Regions from separate parts of the Lysinibacillus sp. BNK-21 genome, predicted to be linked through region 1. Evidence: riboswitches for the same ligand, from Rfam matches in the RefSeq annotation. Region 1 holds a riboswitch; the other holds the start of a gene.
What was found. A riboswitch is a leader RNA that binds a small molecule or an ion and turns the genes downstream of it on or off. The one in region 1 is predicted to bind FMN.
Positions count from the first base shown of each region.

Region 2: another riboswitch for FMN. It lies ahead of ribE (riboflavin synthase); the one in region 1 lies ahead of ACMGGO_RS16470 (ECF transporter S component).

Region 1 is NZ_JBLQTS010000001.1:3,206,764-3,211,182, reverse strand. Features, by position in the region: gene ACMGGO_RS16485 (ATP-binding protein) at 1-66, shown strand, start outside; gene sigX (RNA polymerase sigma factor SigX) at 145-678, shown strand; gene ACMGGO_RS16475 (RNA polymerase subunit sigma) at 675-1,961, shown strand; FMN riboswitch at 2,105-2,290, shown strand; gene ACMGGO_RS16470 (ECF transporter S component) at 2,509-3,096, shown strand; gene ACMGGO_RS16465 (sodium-dependent transporter) at 3,316-4,419, shown strand, end outside.
Region 2 is NZ_JBLQTS010000001.1:2,952,125-2,956,543, reverse strand. Features, by position in the region: gene ACMGGO_RS15200 (HAD-IA family hydrolase) at 1-54, opposite strand, end outside; gene ACMGGO_RS15195 (YibE/F family protein) at 296-1,072, opposite strand; gene ACMGGO_RS15190 (YibE/F family protein) at 1,069-2,193, opposite strand; FMN riboswitch at 2,414-2,539, shown strand; FMN riboswitch at 2,656-2,781, shown strand; gene ribE (riboflavin synthase) at 2,981-3,619, shown strand; gene ribB (3,4-dihydroxy-2-butanone-4-phosphate synthase) at 3,644-4,273, shown strand; gene ribE (6,7-dimethyl-8-ribityllumazine synthase) at 4,289-4,419, shown strand, end outside.

The DNA of each region.
Region 1 (4,419 bases):
AATATTATGGTAGACAGTGTGTTGAAAGAGGGTACGACCTTCACGTTTTATTTACCGTTCGATTAATAACAAGTATTGCTATTAATTGGCTGTAACTTCTATGAATGTAAGACGACAAATATTATAGAACGGGGGTGGAGTGCTTTGAATGACTCCGTGTTCCATCGACTATACGATGCATATCACCAAGACGTGTTTCAGTTTTTAATATATTTAGTAAAAAACCGTACACTTGCCGAAGATTTAGCACATGAAGTTTATGTACGAGTGTTGCGCTCATACGATCAATTTGCAGGCAATAGTAGTGAGAAAACTTGGCTATTTGCTATTGCTAAAAATGTAGCAATTGATCATTTTAGAAAGCAAGCTGTACGTCAAAAGCATTCACATGATTTCTTTGACTGGGAAACGGAACAGCTCCATTCAACCACGCCATCACCGGAAGATATGCTACAGGCCAGTGATGAATTTATGCAGGTAGAATCAGCACTTGAAAACTGTACAGGAGACCAAAAAATGGTCATTATTATGCGCTATTTTCAAGATTTATCGATTGCAGAAACAGCGCAAATACTAGATTGGACAGAAGCTAAGGTAAAAACGACCCAGCATCGAGCCATTAAATTTTTAAGGCAACAGCTACAGCCGATTAGAGAACAGGAGGCGAAACGGCAATGACGCATAAGCCATTTGATGATGAACAGCTTGAACATGTCTTGAACAATGCCCCTAAGCTTTCTGACCGCCGTTCAAAAGAAGAAATATTAAATCGGTTAATGGCAGATGCTCGCTTGCAGGATAATAGTCACCTACAAGAAGCGATACAACAACCTATAGAGAATGAAGAAGCACAACAAGAAAGTAAATCTTTAATACAAGATGAACGACCATCACGATTTAAGTTCCGAAAAATGCCGATTTTTACGAGTGTAGCAGCAGTTTTCGCGATAACGGTACTCGTTGGCTTCATGTTCATGAATAATGACGCTAGCCAAAAAGATCTAGCTAGTACGCCAGAAACGGCTAATTACTCTACGTTACAGGAAGATCGTTCTGCTAAAGAGGCAGCTACCCAGGATGAGGCACTTCAATCCAGTATTGTATCGGAGCATGAGCGTATGTTATCTTTACGGTCGTCTGTCTATGAGGAAGATGTGAAAGATGCTGTCGTTTTCCGTATTGGTTTGGCAGGACGCGATGCAGAAAGTGTTCCAATGACATATGTGATACCAAATGAGCGTGTAGCAACTGATTTTGGAACTGAAAAGCCTTCTACCCTACAGATGTATGAAAAATATGCTCCTCAAATAGATGAAGAAGCCAAAGGGTTTACGGATTATCATCCTTTTAAAGGTGAACTGAAGGAGAAGGAAGACAAGCTTGTCCACGTATTACCAAAGGACAATGACTATGATGTTGCATCAGCTACCGTTAATGAGTACAAAGGGACTTTAGAGGATACCTTCTCGGATTCTGAATATACGGAAGTTGAGATTCAAAATGAAGATGGCACACCTTATGAGTTTTCTCAGGAGGGTGAGCCAAGTCAAGCTATGTCATTAACAAACGCCAAGCATTTTAATTATTATTTATACCAAGATGGTAGTGGGGCAGAATATCTGTCACCAGATTTCCGTCAAACATTTGCTAATGTTACAGAGGCACTTACACTAATGAAAAACAAAAATGATGATGTTTATGTAACAGTGGTTCCTGAAAATGTAACATATACCGTGAAAGAGGAAGCAGAAGGTGTAGTCGTAACATTCGATATTCCCTTAGATTTAGCATCGATGGAGCCAATTCGCGCTACCCAATTGATTGAAGCTATGATGTTAACTGCTGCTAGCTTTGACCAACAATTACGCTTGGATAATGTGGTCCAAGAAAGCTGGGAAGGATTCGATTTAAAAACGTATTTGCCAAAGCCTGTGGGGCCAAATAAACAATATATGCCTTAGTCAAAATCAAAAATGGAGCATTCCTGTAACATGGAATGCTCCATTTTTACAATACTTACAAATCTAATCGGAATTTTTTAAGCAGAACTATTTACTTTTTCTTAATAATTAATTATAGTAAGGTTGTAGTATAAAATAATATGATTCATCTTCGGGGCAGGGTGAAAATCCCGACCGGCGGTAATAGAGTGGTGAACCGTTAATGTTTCCATTAACTCGAATGGTTTATGCTTCGCTCTTCAGCCCGCGACCTGTGCAAATTTATTTGCATGGCTGACTTGGTGTGATTCCGAGGCCGACAGTTAAAGTCTGGATGGGAGAAGATGGAGGTACGATCGTCATTCATTGTTATGAAATAAACTATGACCGAGCGCTTTTTTTGTATGGCTTTTTAAACAGTGCTCAAAAATAGTTTAAATTGACGCCTATTCGTCATGCCTTTCTCCCTTGTGCTCTTTATGCATAAGGGTTTTTTTCGTGCTAACAATTGAAAGATCGTCACCTTTCTTCTTGCGAGATTGAATCAGCAAAGAGGAGAGAGTTTTCTATGAAGAAAAATGTTAAACTTCAATCGTTTATTACGATTGGCATGCTGAGCAGTATTTCGTTTTTATTAATGCTTTTTAATTTCCCAATTCCACCATTCCCAGCATTCTTGGAAGTCGACTTTAGTGATATGCCTGCATTAATAGCAGCCATCACAATGGGGCCTGTAGCTGGTATTTTAGTAGAATTATTTAAAAATGTATTGGATTGGATTTTCTCTGGAACGCCAACAGGTGTGCCAGTAGGTCATATTGCCAACTTTGCAACAGGTATTTTATTTATTTTGCCTGTAAGCCTTATTTTTAATCGCTTTAAAACAATTGCTGGTCTTGTTGGAGGTTTAGCGACTGGAACAGTCGTAATGGCAGTAGGGATGAGTATTTTAAACTACGCAGTATTTTTACCGATGTACACATACTTCTTAGGAATGGAACCTGTTGTAGGTGACTCACTTTATAAAATGATTATCGCTGGGATTTTACCATTTAACATTGTGAAAGGTATTTTATTAACGGCTATTATGGCGTTTTTATTTACAACTATGCGCAAGTGGATCGACCGCCAGCGTTCTATCTATATAACAAAATAATTTTTACTAACCTCGGGTGAACATACCTGAGGTTTTTTGTTGGAAGGAATGATGGATAGGGAAAGGTGTGAAGAATAGAAAGGCAAAACTAACGGATAAATATAGAAAAAAGTAATGGGGTAAAAAAGCTAACTAGTACTTTATAATTATAACCTAGTCGAAAGCTATATTTTCATGTAAAATAGAGAAGAGTTTAGAATGTTTGAGGAGTTTGAAGAGATGAGTGGAAAAAAAGGACAATGGTCTAGTAAATTAGGTTTTATTTTAGCATCAGCTGGTGCGGCGATCGGACTAGGGGCAATTTGGAAACTTCCCTATGTAACAGGACAAAGTGGTGGAGGAGCATTTTTCCTTATCTTTGTGTTATTTACCTTGTTAATAGGACTACCGATGTTATTGTCCGAGTATGTTTTAGGACGTGGTACACAATCCGAGGCTGTAACAGCGTATAAAAAAATTGCTCCAACTAAGCCAGGCTGGGCTTGGATTGGTCGAATGGGCGTGCTAGGCTGTTTTTTATTATTAACTTTTTATAGCGTAGTTGGAGGTTGGATCTTTATTTATAGCGGGCTAGGTGTAGCTGGCGCGGTAATTGATCCAGCAGTAGATCCAACTGAATTATTTGGAAAAATTATAGGCACGCCTTGGATTACGCTAGTTGGTCTAGTGTTGTTTACATTAGCCAACGTACTTGTGATTTCATTAGGTGTACAAAATGGGATTGAAAAGGCCAATAAATGGATGATGCCGTTACTTTTCATAATGTTCATTGTCCTTGTTGTGCGTGCAGTTACATTAGATGGGGCAATGGAAGGGGTAAAATTCTTCTTATGGCCTGATTTCTCGAATATTACGGGTAAGGCATTATTAGAAGCCCTAGGGCAATCGTTCTTTGGGTTAGCAGTAGGCTTTTCTTGTTTAGTTACATATAGCTCTTATCTAAAAAAAGATGTCAGTCTTCCGAATTCAGCGGGTTCTGTAGTGCTGTTAACTGTGCTTGTTTCATTTTTAGCAGGTTTAGCGATTTTCCCTGTTGTGTTCGCCTTTGATTTAGAGCCAGCAGCGGGTCCAGGTTTGCTATTTATGGTGCTACCAACAGCATTTAGTCAAATGCCATTTGGTGAAGTGTTTTTAGCCATGTTTTTATTGCTATTTTTATTTGCTACATTAACGTCATCATTTAGTTTATATGAGATTATCGTCGCGGCATTTATGGAGCATAGTCAGAAATCCCGTCCAATGTGGACACTTTTACTTGGTATAGTCGTATTTATTGCAGCTATTCCAGCAGCACTTTCTTCGAGTGTTTTATCGGATATAATG
Region 2 (4,419 bases), 250 kb from region 1:
CACAGCAGTAGAATCTGCAAGCGTCCCATCAAAATCAAAGATAATATGCTTCATTGCAAACTTTCTCCTTTTTCATCTCGTTGTATTGACGTTCTATGCTAAAAAAATGTTACATGGAATGGGCATCTAGTATTCTTGAAATAACAACCATTTTGAGCGTACGTAAACATCTTATGGTAAATATTATCAGAAAATACGGCGATTGCAATGAAAATAGTACAACAAAAGGAGGTGTCTCAAAAATCCATTGAGACACCTCGACATTATTGTGTTTTATGATAGGTACTGGTAATTTTTATAAAAGTTTTTCTGTTTTTTCGCGTGTTCGAATTAAATAAAAGGCATTGATGCAGGCGGCAATCGGAATAATCAATGCAATGCCGATTCCTGCACAAAAAATGGTTGTCATTTCGGCACTAAAAACCTTGGAGTTAACAATTTCCCCAATCGAATAGGAGAGGTCCTTGAACCAGATTAATAAGCTTAAATAGCCACCAAAGAAAGCAAAAAATAACGTATTGGTATCGGTTCCTAATATATCTCTTCCTATGCTTAAGCCAGCTGTAAATAATTTTTTTCTACTAATCGAAGGATTGCGATAAAAAATCTCATGCATAGAGGTAGCGATGGAAATGGCTACATCCATAATGGCACCTATCGTACTCATAATGATGACTGATGCACCAATCTGCACAAAATTAACACCAATGTAGAGAGAAAAGATGCTGATTTCTTCAGTTGATTCTTCGCCAAACCCTTGGATCATCGACTTTTCCGTTACAAAGGTAATAAAGAGTAGTAACACACCTATCGTCACCATCGTCGAGATAAAGGCTGTAATGGTTTTACTGTTTGTTTTATTGATATAGAAAAGACTAATACAGCTAATGACCGTACAGGCAATAAACGTCAAGATGATGGGGCTATTTTTAGGGTTTGTCATTAAAAAAATGGTGACAAAGAGCACACCAAAGTTTAGGAATAAAGAAAGAAATGAGCGTATCCCCTGTCTACCGCCGACAAGTACCATTAACACGAATAATATAACTGCTAATAAGACGACAACATTCATCCTTGAACCCTCTTTCGATTAATGAAAAATATAGCGGTATACTGACTGATAGGAATCGTAAGGACAACACCAATACCCCCTGCTAAGGCACGGGCTAATTCTAAAGAAAGATTTAAGGACAATGTAAGCCCTAATGTGGAAGAATTTTTTAAATAGAGAATAATCATAGGTATGGAGCCGCAAAGGTAGGCAAAGAATAAGATACTTGTAATGGTACCCATAATATCTTTACCGATTTCATGTCCCGAAGATTTCAGAGCCTTGACAGAGATTGTAGGATCTTGCTCGTATAAAGCAAAAATTGAGGAAGCCATTGTAATAGAAACATCCATTACTGCCCCAAGTGAGCCAATAAATAAACCTGCCATAAAGACAGTACGATAAGGACGTGTTAAAAATTGCATTTCTTCATAACGAAGACCATTTTCACCTGTCAACCACATTACAATAGAGCTTATGATAAGCGCTATAACAGTGCCTAAAAGTGTGGACACGATGGCTACATATGTTTTTGTATGCAATCCACTAATAAGTAGTAGCGAAATAATCGTAAATAGCAGGGCGCAAATGCCGCTGACTAATAACAGGCTTACGCCCCCATGCTTCACATAAAGATCTAATGCGAATGATAAAATCACAGCATTGACACTCAAACTAATGATAGAAAATAAGCCTTGTCTTTTACCTACAATAAGTAGGGCAAAAATAAAAATCCATGCAATCATTACCATGGTTTGATCTCGTTTTAAATCGAGAATGGTTCCTGTTAAAACAGATTGTGTTGTGCGATCATCTAGCGTGACAAAGATTTCATTGCCTACATGGTATTCTTGATCAAAAGCACCAGACGAAGAATAGTCATTCGTCAAATGAATGGATTGCCCCTTATGCTGACCATTTTTGATAATGGCCATAATCTCCTGTGTAAACAAAAAATCCTCATTTTCATACATATCTGTCATCGGTTCTGATGCTGTTACATCCACTTGCGTTATTTCCGCTATCGGTCGATCATAAAATTGTTCGTTATGATGTACGAAAACGATCGAAACCCCACAACAGAGTGCTAATAGGGCATAGAAAATAGCTTGTTTAAAAGGTATATTTTTAAAAAATGTCAAGTAAATGACCTCCAAACTGCTAGACTGAATAGTCACTTGTAAAGGAACGTTTTTTTGATTAAGAAGTTCCATAAACAGGTTAAATGTCATCATTTTAATAACATCTTTTACATTTTTCAAGTCGAGTCAAAGCTGTTTAAAATTTATGCTTCGAAAAAAATTTAAAAAGAAGGATGGATAATATAATAAAATAGTGTTATCGTAAGATTAGCTAAATAAAAATATTCTTCGGGGTAGGGTGAAATTCCCGATCGGCGGTGATGAAGCAATTCAAAGTCCGTGAGCGCAAGCTGATTTGGTGCAAATCCAAAACCGACAGTTACAGTCTGGATGGGAGAAGGGTAAAAATGCGAACTTTTTAAATTGATTCTAATTTAGAAGGTTTATTTGACTATGCATTTATTACAAAACTTCCCAATCATCTTGTGGGAAGTTTTTTTATTTAGCCACAATCGAATAGAAGATGTTCTTCGGGGTAGGGTGAAATTCCCAATCGGCGGTGATGAAGCAATTCAAAGTCCGTGAGCGCAAGCTGATTTGGTGCAAATCCAAAACCGACAGTGATAGTCTGGATGGGAGAAGAACGAGTGAGATGACAGTCTATGAAAAAATTGTTTTCAAATAGGCTTATTTGTTGATGTCTTATACTCCCAAAACCCCTTTGATGTAAAGGGGTTTTTATTTTTTATTGCTAACGAGAGAAGGGAGAAGGATAAGGCACAAAAACAGGTGGATCAACTTTAAAAGTTAAGGATAGAAGTGCTAATAAAGTAGAGTAGGTGATGGAATGTTTACAGGACTTGTAGAGGATATTGGTATCATAAAAGCCGTGCAAAGCGATCGGGACAGTATGAAAATTACGGTTCAATCAGCCAAGATAACGGAGGATGTCAAGCTTGGTGACAGTATAGCGGTCAATGGAGTTTGTTTAACGGTGACAAATTTCACACAACAGCAGCTTACGATGGATGTTATGCCTGAAACAGTCAAAGCAACAAATCTACAGCAGCTGGCAATAGGCGATTCTGTTAATTTGGAGCGTGCCATGCCTGCTAATGGACGATTTGGTGGCCATTTTGTTGCTGGTCATGTTGATGGAGTCGGCAAAATTTTGCGAAAACGTCCAGTAGCAAACGCCGTTTATATTGATATCGAAATGTCAGAGGAACTAACCAACTTTTGTATTCCAAAGGGTTCCATAACAATTGATGGCACAAGCTTAACCCTTTTTCATGTTGAAGCCAAGAGTGTCACAATTTCACTTATTCCTCATACTTACAAAGAAACCGTTTTAGGTATGAAGAGGGTTGGAGCAATCGTTAATATCGAAACCGATTTAGTTGGAAAATACATTATAGGGCAATTAAAAAAGGGGCAAACAACGCCAGCTATTACAAGAGATTATTTAGCACAACATGGTTTTTAAATCACAGAATAGGAGTTGATCATCGTGCTACATTCAATTGAAGAAGCCATAGAGGATTTAAGGCAGGGCAATATGATTGTGGTGGTTGATGATGAGGATCGAGAAAATGAAGGAGATCTTCTGGCACTCGCTGAATTCATCACACCAGCAACAATCAACTTTATGGCAACCAATGGTAGAGGTTTAATTTGTACGCCGATTTCGCAGCAGCTTGCACAAAAGCTAGATTTATATCCAATGGTTCAGCACAATACAGATAACCATCAAACCGCATTTACGGTAAGTATCGATCATGTAGAAACAACGACAGGGATTAGCGCCTTTGAGCGTGCGCTAACGATACAAAGAATGATAGAAAAGCAAGCTAAGCCAACTGATTTTCGTCGACCAGGCCATATTTTTCCGTTGATTGCGAAAGAGCAAGGCGTGCTGGAACGGAGAGGGCACACGGAGGCCACTATTGATCTAGCGAAGCTTTGTCATAGCGTACCTGCAGGTGTTATTTGCGAAATTATGGGTGATGATGGGCACATGCTTCGGTTTGAAGAACTAACAAAGTTTGCTGCACATCATGGCTTAAAAATGATCTCGATAGAAGCATTGGTTGCTTATCGTAAACAATTATCCACTAATAAAACTAAAATTTCTATGTAAAAAGGAGAAGGAACAATGGGTCAAACATTTGAAGCACAATTAATTGGAACGGATTTGAAAATTGCAGTAGTAGTGGGTCGTTTTAATGAGTTTATTACTAGCAAATTATTGGATGGGGCAATGGATGGTTTAACTCGTCATGGGGT